One region of the Desulfonatronospira sp. MSAO_Bac3 genome, then DNA from elsewhere that is predicted to be linked to it. Evidence: riboswitches for the same ligand, from Rfam matches in the RefSeq annotation. Region 1 holds a riboswitch; each other region holds the start of a gene.
The links. A riboswitch is a leader RNA that binds a small molecule or an ion and turns the genes downstream of it on or off. The one in region 1 is predicted to bind cobalamin.
Positions count from the first base shown of each region.

Region 2: linked by a shared signal. The riboswitch ahead of D5S03_RS03400 (FecCD family ABC transporter permease) and the one ahead of D5S03_RS03180 (sirohydrochlorin cobaltochelatase) in region 1 are both predicted to bind cobalamin.
Region 3: linked by a shared signal. The riboswitch ahead of D5S03_RS12465 (radical SAM protein) and the one ahead of D5S03_RS03180 (sirohydrochlorin cobaltochelatase) in region 1 are both predicted to bind cobalamin.

Region 1 covers NZ_QYZY01000086.1:2,719-5,995, forward strand. Annotated here, with positions in the region: gene D5S03_RS03170 (iron ABC transporter substrate-binding protein) at 1-628, opposite strand, end outside; gene D5S03_RS03175 (hypothetical protein) at 956-1,093, shown strand; cobalamin riboswitch at 1,265-1,488, shown strand; gene D5S03_RS03180 (sirohydrochlorin cobaltochelatase) at 1,653-2,711, shown strand; cobalamin riboswitch at 2,800-3,097, shown strand; gene D5S03_RS03185 (hypothetical protein) at 3,246-3,277, shown strand, end outside.
Region 2 covers NZ_QYZY01000092.1:8,390-11,666, forward strand. Annotated here, with positions in the region: gene D5S03_RS03395 (cobalamin B12-binding domain-containing protein) at 1-188, opposite strand, end outside; cobalamin riboswitch at 718-946, shown strand; gene D5S03_RS03400 (FecCD family ABC transporter permease) at 1,083-2,108, shown strand; gene D5S03_RS03405 (ABC transporter ATP-binding protein) at 2,112-2,885, shown strand.
Region 3 covers NZ_QYZY01000350.1:9,992-13,268, forward strand. Annotated here, with positions in the region: gene D5S03_RS12460 (ribonucleoside triphosphate reductase) at 1-1,431, opposite strand, end outside; gene D5S03_RS12465 (radical SAM protein) at 1,445-2,083, opposite strand; cobalamin riboswitch at 2,157-2,453, opposite strand; gene D5S03_RS12470 (sigma-54 interaction domain-containing protein) at 2,604-3,277, shown strand, end outside.

The DNA.
Region 1 (3,277 bases):
TGTCTCGAGTGCGGCTTCTGAGGTCCTCTTCCAGGTCGTCAAAATACTCTATTACTTCCCAGGCCCTTTCTTCCTCGTCCATGACCCTGCCCATGAGGAGCAGAGAGTCGTCCAGGTCATCTCTGGCATGAGTTAGATTGCCGTAGTAGAGGCTTATCACCGGGATACCGGTTTTGTCCTGCAACTGGTCCGGGTTGGGTCCTGAATCAGGGTTGACCTTGAAGATTACCTGGGGCTGGGGATCAAGTCCGGCTATAAGTTCCGGGGAGTCGTGCCCGCGGAATTCTCCGAAAAGCGGGTAATCCTTGAACTGGGGGTTGGCCAGGGCATAGGGGCGGGGATTGATGCCTGAATCGCGTTTTTCCATGCTGTCCACGCCCACAATGCGGTCATGGGCCTGAATATAGGTCAAAAGCCTCAGGCAGCCTGAGCCGGAGCAGATGACCCTGTCCACCTGGGAGGGGATGTTCAGCTCCCGGCCGGTATTGTCGGTTATGCTTATTTTGTCTTTGGCTTCCAGGGTTCCGATTGGTGCCGCCAGAATCGCCAGCATGACCATGCCGGCGAGGAAAGCAAATCCGGGCCGGAGAAAATTGCCGAAGAAATGTCCAGGTGCAGGTTTAAGCATATTTGTATCTCCTTAAATAAAGGTTTTATGTCCTCTTTCGAAGTATCTCCAAGGCAATACAGTGGTTTTCAGCTAAGCCAGGCAGAGATTATCGGCCTCTGAGCATTAACGCCTGAGTACAAATGGCAAGGATTATGTATCCCTGGAATCTGCCCCGGTAGACCATGAACAAAAATTTACGGGTTCAGCGTGCCAGGCAGAAGTGCAGATCGTTACACGAATAAAAAAAAGATGTCAAAATGAAAACAATGTCGGTTGTGCAGTAACACGTTGAAGGGCTGAAGTATGCAGAGTATATGGTGTCCAGGGAGCGATTTGTAACAATTAATGTCCAGGGAGCTGGCCCGCATTCCCATGGATAAGCTTCAGAAATACATAGTGGAGATGGAATCCTTTTCCGGAAATGCGCAAACAGCGGACAAGATAACCAGTGCGGATCCATATTCTGTGGTCTGGGACAAGTGATTACTGGAGGCTATGTCTGCAAAAAAGTCCTGCGCTATACAACCAACACTGTTGGGTCCGGTGGAAACCGGATGTGGTGAGACTTCTCGAAAGCGAAACACAAAACATAAAAACAGAATTGCCATAAGTTCTGGATTTTCTTTCTTGACTGTCCGGCTTACCTGTGGATAAGGTGCTCTCAATCACTTGGGTGCTCAAAATGAGCTTAATAGGGAACCCTGTGCAAATCAGGGACGGGCCCGCCGCTGTAACCGGGGACGAATGCCGCATGAGGCCACTGCCCGGCACTTACTTTTCTAAATTTTTTCCTTCAAGAAAAAAGTAAGTGCTGGGTGGGAAGGCGCGGTGGAGGATGATCCGGAAGTCAGAAGACCTGCCTGAGTGAGCGCGTAAGACAGCATTCTTCGTGGCAGGAGAGTCTTGCGCAGTGAGTGGCAGGATAAAACCGGGAAATCCCGCACTTACTTGGGCTGCATTCTTATGCTGCCCTGTGGCTGACGCAGATCAGTCCAAGTAAGTGCGGGATTTTTTTTGTTTAAACATCAATAAGGAGATAGGTATGAGACAAGTATTGCTTTCGCTGACATTGCTTTTATTGCCCATGTTCATGATGATTCAGGGCTGTCATGCGCACAGTCACGGACACGATCATGACCATGATCACGATCACGACCATGGGCATGAACACCATCATCATGACGAGGACAAAGATATGAAAAAAGGTATTCTGCTTGCTGCTTTCGGTTCCAGTTATCCCCAGGCTCAGCCTGCTTTGGACAATATTGAGAAAATGACCAAAGAAGCCTTCCCAGAGGTGCCTGTACGCTGGGCTTACACTTCCAGGATGGTCAGGCATTCTCTGGCCAAAAAGGACAAGCATTTTGATTCCCCGGCCATGGCCCTGGCCAGAATGGAGGATGAAGGCTTTACGCACGTAGCGGTTATGTCCCTGCATACAATCGGAGGTGTGGAGTTTCATGAACTCAGGTCGGTTGTGGGTGCCTTTCAGGATATGCAGAGCAACCTGAAGCAGGTGAGCCTCAGTTCGCCTCTTTTGGGTTCACCGGATGTAATGGAAAGGGTCCGGGACAGCATGCTGGACAATCTTCCAGCAGATAGAAAAGCGGACGAGGCGGTCATCTGGGTGGGACACGGGTCTTATCATCCCAGCAATGCCTTTTACCAGGCCCTGGCCTACAAGCTGCAAAGAAAGGATGAAAACGTGTTCATGGCCACTCTCGGCTGTCTTGGCGGGTCACCTTCTTTTGAAGATGTAAAAGAAGAAGTTAAAGCCAAGGGCATTGATAAGGCCTATCTTGTGCCATTCATGTCCGTAGTGGGAGCGCATACCATCAGGGATGTGGCCGGCAAGGACAATTCCGGCCATGACCATTCCCACGATCATGGACACGAACACAATCATGATCACGAACATAACCATTCTCATGACCACGGCCATGACCACGATCATGACCATCACCACGGTGATCCCTGGAAGCAAAGGTTGCAGGATGCCGGCATTGAGACAGAAGTAGTTTTAAAAGGCACTGGAGAGTACGATGATTTTGTCAACATCTGGCTGGATCAACTGAAAAAGGCCGTTGAGCAATTGCATTAACAGTACATGAAGCGTCTGCATGATTTTTTTGCAGGGGCTAATTTTGCAACTTGACAAGAACGTCTTTTTTTACTTGAGTAAATAATAATTAAGGACAGTCGTCTCAGGTTTTCCCCAGTCAGGGGAAATGAAAAGGGAATCCCGTGTAAATCGGGAACCGGCCCGCGGCTGTGAGCGGGGACGAAAGCCGCATTAAGCCACTCTGGACAGAAACAGGGGAAGGCGCGGCAAGCCCAGCACTCACTTCATTTCTGTTTGTTGCTTATAATCAGGTTGTACTGCAAGGAGCCAACCGGTTTAACTGGCAACAATTAGTACCTGAAGTGAGTGCTGGGCAAGTAGGACGATCCGCAAGTCAGAAGACCTGCCTGAGACCTTATTGGACCGCCCCTTCGGCGCAGGGTGGCGGCCGAGCCTATTCGAGGATGAAAACGGGACATCCCCGGATCGAAGTGTATTTCGATCCGGGGATTTTTTTTGCAAGAAAACGGACAGAAGCGCCGGCTGTCCTCCAAACCGTTCAAGGAGGAAAAAATGGATACTATCCACCTGGAAATGCACGGGGT
Region 2 (3,277 bases), on a different contig from region 1:
CCCATTTCATACTGAACCGGCTGAAAAACATACATGTATATATCCTGGATATCCACTCCCCGGTTCACTGCGTCCAGGATCAGGCGGACAGCTTCATTGCGACTGGACCCGCGTATGCAGTCCAGATAGGACTGGGCAAGTTCACAGTAAGGATTCTCTTTGCTGATACAGGAGGCTTGCTTGTTCATGGACTCATCCACAGTTTTGATATATTTATCGGTTCTACATCGTCTCCGGCCGGGACCGGCCTGTTTACAAGCAACTACAAAATTCAGTTCAGTTATATTGACACTCGACTCCCCGCCTGCCCCGGACAAGACAGCAGAGATTTTCCCTGCGCCTTTGCTTCATGGCGATTATATAAATAATGTCAAAAAAAGCCAGTAAAAGCAATCCGCTGAACAGACCGGAATACATACGGACTGAAAAAAAACCCGAGATATCAAGTGGAAAGACATAATCCTTTTATCTTACGATACCCTGTCCTCTGTTACCTGTCCTGCAGACCGGGACGGCGTCAGTTTGCTGATTAATTCTGGACAGATAAATCTCCAGTAAATGACTGTGAATATTTTTTAAAATAAAACCAGAGGTTTGAGTGACGTTTTCTCAGCAGATTCCTTTTCTTGACTTCACCTGCAGTTCAAGATATCAGGATAAATCACTTGAAGCAGGTACCGGCAAAGGCAGCTTCCAGCTGCTGATGCACGCTCACCTGACGGAGAAGAAGGTTCGGGTGCGCTTTGCGCCTAACAGGGAACCCTGTGCAAGTCAGGGACGGACCCACCGCTGTAACCGGGGACCAAAGCCGCATTCAGGCCACTGCCCCGCACTTACTTTTCTATGGGTGTTTTTTCCTTGAAGAAAAAAGTAAGTGCGGGGCGGGAAGGCGCGGCAAGTAGAAAGATCCGGAAGTCAGAAGACCTGCCTGAACCTCTTGAAGAATTGCCGGGCCGGACAATCGGCAAAAAAAGATCATGATGCCGCGGATGAAAATGGGACATCCCCGGGTCGACAACAATCGGCCCGGGGTTTTTTTATTTCAGAAGACAGAAAAGAAGGCTGGTTATCTTCAATATTTTATGCGCATAAGGACATCCATACTTCTCGTTACCCTGACATTCATGCTTCTGGGCATGATCATCGCCTCGGTAAGCATGGGCTACGTCCAGGTGCCTCTGTCCACCACTTTCCAGATGCTCTTTTACAAGATCACCGGGCAGCAGGAGCTTTTGCTCCAGGCAGACCCGCTGGTTTACACCGTGATTTTCGAGGTCAGGCTGCCCAGAGTACTCACCGCAGCCATTGTTGGCGCGGGCCTGGCCCTGGCCGGAGTCATATTCCAGGGTCTTCTGCTGAACCCCCTGGCCGACCCGTATACTTTGGGGGTATCATCCGGAGCGGCTTTCGGGGCCTCCCTGGTGCTGCTTTTCAACCTGCAGTTCCTTGGGCTTTACACCCTGCCCCTGTTCGCCTTTATCGCCGGATGCCTGACCCTTCTCTTTGTGGTCTATCTTTCGGCCACGGCCGGGGGACTGTCCTCCAACAATCTTATTTTGTCCGGAGTGATAGTCAGCGCCATTCTTTCAGCCGGCATAAGCCTGTTCAAGTACCTGGCCCAGGAAAGGGTCTCGGTGATAATATTCTGGCTCATGGGCAGCTTTGCCTCCAGCACCTGGCCGGAGCTTATCCTGACTTCGTCCATGGTGTTTCTGGGATTCATGGTCTTCATGTTTTATTCCAGGGATATAAATCTCATCTGCCTGGGCAGCCGGGCCGCGGCGTCTCTCGGCGTGGACACCACTAAGCTCAGGATTATCCTCCTGATAACCGCTTCCCTGGTGGCCGCGGTCTGCGTATCCATCTCCGGGATAATCGGGTTTGTAGGCCTTCTGGTGCCGCACATGATGCGCTCTCTAACCGGACCGGAGCACAGAAGCCTTTTGCCGGTGAGCCTTTTGTGCGGGGCGGTGCTTCTTCTGGCCGCGGACACTTTGACCAGGACCATGCTTCCGGCGGAAGTGCCCATTGGGGTGCTTACAGCCCTCATTGGCGGGCCTTTTTTCTGCTATATCTTCCGCAAACGCCAGATGCAGTTCAGGGTGTAGAGTATGGCCTTTTCCATGAAAGATGTACATTTCGCCCTGGGAGAAACCAGCATCCTGGAAGATATAAACATTGACCTGCCTCCGGGCAGAATATACGGCATCCTGGGTCCCAACGGCAGTGGCAAGTCCACCTGGCTGGACCTGCTCATCCGGCACAGGGTGCCGCAGCAGGGCATGGTAGAGTATAACGGCCGCCCCCTGGGATCATACTCCAGGAAACAGATATCCAAGGAAATGGCCTTAGTTCCCCAGGACTACCGCCTGAACTTTCCCTTCCAGGTCCTGGAGGTGCTGCTCATGGGCAGATATCCTTTTCTGCCGCGCTTTGCCTCTCCTGGCAGCCGGGACCTGGATATCGTCCGGGAGGTTATGCAGAAGACCGGCCTGGAAAAATTTCAGGACAGGATGGTTACTGAGCTGAGCGGTGGTGAGCGCCAGCGGGTGGTTTTCGCCAGGGCCCTGGTTCAGGATACGCCGGTGCTCATTCTGGATGAAGCCACGGCCAGCTTAGATATCAAACACGGCCTGCACCTTCTGTCCTTAGTGCGGCAAAAAAACCAGCAGGCCCGGACCACGGTCTTTTCCGTGTTTCAGGATATCAACCTGGCTGCAGCCTTCTGCAGCCATATTATATTTTTCAAGCAGGGACGAATCCTGCTGCACGGCCCGACTACAGAAGTGCTCACCCCGCAAAACCTGGAGCGCGTCTTTGACGTCCGGGCCAAGGTCTATTTCGACGATTATGCACAGTCCACCCAGGTGGTGTTCAAGGTTTAACATCTCTGTGCGCGCATCTTAGTTATCTGTTAATTGTTATCTGTTATCTGTTAATTGTTAATTGTTAATTGTTAATTGGGGTAAGGCAACTCCCGGAAAATAGAATTATTAACCTGGGTGGGCGGCGACCTTTTAATTTCCCGCATGTTGCCCAGAACTCCCCACCCTGAAACTGTTACGTTATTTTCAGGTAGTTGCCATAATCAAGCTCCAGTAGGAGTATTTATACAGATGCCTGCGACAGAGTGTTGCCACGCCTCGATCTGCTCCCCTCCTTGGCTAAGGAGGGGTTGGGGGTGGTTCGATATTTAGCTCCCTTCCTTAACCGGCTTCTATTCAGGCCAAGCAGGGGAGCTGTACCGTGGCCTGGATTTACTTGGGTGGTGGACTTC
Region 3 (3,277 bases), on a different contig from region 1:
GTGTCCGCCGATAAGGCCGATGGTGCTGAAGTGGTTGGTCAGGCCGTTTTTAAGGTACCTTCTGGAAAAAGGAAAAAGACCTCGCTCCATATTATCCTGGATGAGCTTTCTTTTGAATTCTAAGGAATCTCGGGCCAGCCCGGCATATTCAGTAATGATGTCCAGGAAGTCCTCCTCCCCCTGGGCCAGAAAGGCCAGCTTGGGCAGGTTCAGGGTGACCACCCCTATGGATCCGGTAAGATCCCCGGCCCCGAAAAGCCCGCCGGTGCGTTTTTTTAACTCGCGCAGGTCCATCTGCAGACGGCAGCACATGGAGCGCACATCTTCCGGGCTTAGATCGGAATTTATAAAGTTTTGAAAATAGGGAGCCCCGTACTTGGCTGTTAGCTCCAGAAGAAGCCTGCCCACACTGCTGTCCCAGGGAAAATCGGAAGTGACATTGTACGTGGGTATGGGAAAAGAAAAAATGCGGTCGTGATAATCACCTTCAAGCATGACCTCCAGAAAGGCCCGGTTGATCATTTCCATTTCCGGCTCAAAGTCCCCGTAGGCATCATCGGTTATCCTGCCCCCGATGATGGCTCCTTCTCCTGCAATGTGCTTTGGCGGGACCAGGTCAAAGGTCAGGTTGGTAAAAGGACTCTGACCGCCCCACCTGGATGTGGTATTCAGGTTGAAAACAAATTTCTGCATGGCCTGTTTTACCTCGTGGTAATTCAGGCCGTCATGACGGATAAAGGGGGCCAGATAGGTATCCACGTTATTGAAGGCCTGGGCCCCGGCCCATTCGTTCTGCAGAGTCCCCAGAAAATTTACCATCTGCCCCAGTGCGGAATCAAAATGCTTGGCCGGCCCTGAGGAGCACTTGCCCTCTAAGTTGAAGCCCTCCAGCAAGAGATCGCGCAGGCTCCATCCTGCGCAGTACCCGGCCAGTCCAAAGGACAGGTCGTGGATGTGAAAATAGGCATGCTCATGGGCCATGCGCACTTCTTCCGGATACTTTTCCAGGGCGTAGCGGGCCTGGACCGAACCTGAGAGATGCAGCATGAGTCCCTGGAAAGAATGGGTCATATTGGCGTTTTCATTGACCCTCCAGTCGGACTTGTACACGTAGGAATCAATGATCTCCCCGATATTCAGATAGGCCTGATCCTGGCAGCGCAGTTCCCTTCTCTTCTCGCGGTAGATGATGTACTTCTTGGCCGCGTCATAAAGCCTGGACTCCATAAGCACCATTTCCACCATGTCCTGGACGGTCTCCTGCTCCGGAATATCCTCGTGCAGCTTGCCCTCCACCTTGCGGGCCAGCCTGGAAGCCAGCAAAGGGTCCTTGATTCCGCTGGCCTTGAGGGCCTTTAAAATGGCATGGGCAATCCGGTCCGTGGACCAGGATTCCATACAACCGTCTCTTTTCTTGATCTGTTTGGGCATATTAGTGTCCTTTTTACTGGTTTGCTGTTATTCTGGACGGCCGGTAATCCTGAACTTTGAGCTCGAACCCGGGCGGCAGCCAGGCTTTTACGTTTTCAATGTCCGGATCACTTAAACCAGGCACCCGGGTGATCCTGAACATGAACCTCTCCGGGCTATCTGCAGCAAGCTCCAGAATCTGCCCCAGACAATCCCTGGCCTGCCCGGGAGCGGCCCGATCACCGGTAAGCCCCGGATACATATGCCACGGCCCCTTGATATCCACTGCTATCATTTTTATTGAGCTATGCTCAAGAGCTAGTTTTACACAATCCGGGCTGAGTCCGTTGGTGTCCAGTTTAATGGGAATGTTCAGGCTGGACAGATCATGCAGCAAAGAATCAAAACCTGGCAGAATGGTGACTTCACCGCCGGTCAGCACCAGCCCTTCCAGCCAGTTGCGGTTGCGCTGCACCTGCTCCAGCACTCCCAGGCAGTCCAGGACCGGAAAACTTTCCGGGTGCCAGGCAAAAGAAGCATTGTGGCAGGTGGGACAGCGCAGATTGCAGCCCCCGAAAAAAAGAACCGCGCTTATCCGTCCCGGCCAGTCGCAGAGGCTGAAGGGCTCATATCCCTTGAGCATGTCCCAGGCACTATAGTCTAAATCCTGCATGATATATTGCTCCGCCGGATAAAAGCACCGGAGCCCGTGGATCTTTACCCGCTGTCCTCGCAGGGGAAAAAGTTGATGGATAAGACTTCAGGCAGGTCTTCTGGCTCGCCCCTTCCTTTGTCGGCCTTCCCAACCCCGCACTTACTTTTTTCAAAAAAGTAGCACTACAGCGAAACTTATAAAATTTTATAACCTGCCTCACGGAGGTCAAAAAATAAGTTTCTCTTACTTTTTTGAAAAAAGTAAGTGCGGGGTTAGTGACCCAGATACGACAAAAAGATTTACAGGGCTCACAGCGGCGGGACCGCCCCGGACTTGCACCGGAGTTCCCTTTTAAGGCCTGACGGCCGCCTGAAGCAGACTGTAAAGAATTTCAGAGTATTATTATCAAATAAGAACCGACACAATAACACCGGTGCCCAGGGAGTTCAACAGTAAAAATCAGCAAAACAATAAAGACTTACTTTCAAGCTGCCTGCAAAGACTTGCCCCATCCCCTGAATTCGTTATATCAGAACATATGAGCGGCAAAACAACAAAAGATGAACCCTGGGAAGGCTTTACCAAGGCCATACTTGAAAGCATATCCGACGGCGTCTTTACAGTAAACCGGGAGTGGATGATCACCTCCTTCAACCGGGCCGCGGAGCAGATTACCGGCATTTCCAGAGACCAGGCCCTGGGCCGGCCCTGCTGGGAAGTGCTCAGATCCAGCATGTGCCAGTCCCAGTGCGCTCTGGGATATACCCTTGAGTCAGGAAAACCAGTCATCGGCAAAGCCTGCTATATCATAGACTCCCAGGGTGGACGCATCCCCATAAGCGTATCCACTGCCATGCTTCGCAACTCCAGGGGCGAACTGGTGGGAGGAGCCGAGACCTTTCGCGACCTGAGCGAAGTGGAGAGATTACGTCTGGAACTCAAGGGTGGTCTGTCCACCGGCAATCTCGTAAGCCACAGCCCGGCCATGCAGAAGGTACTGCAGATCATCCCGGCGGTGGCCGCAAGCTCCAGCACGGTGCTCATCCTGGGGGAGACCGGCACTGGAAAAGAACTGGCAGCAAAAACCATTCATTCCTTAGGGTCCAAAAAGGACGCTCCTTTTGTGCCCGTAAACTGCGGTGCACTGCCTGACACCCTTCTGGAGTCCGAGCTCTTCGGATACAAGGCCGGAGCTTTTACTGGTGCAGAACG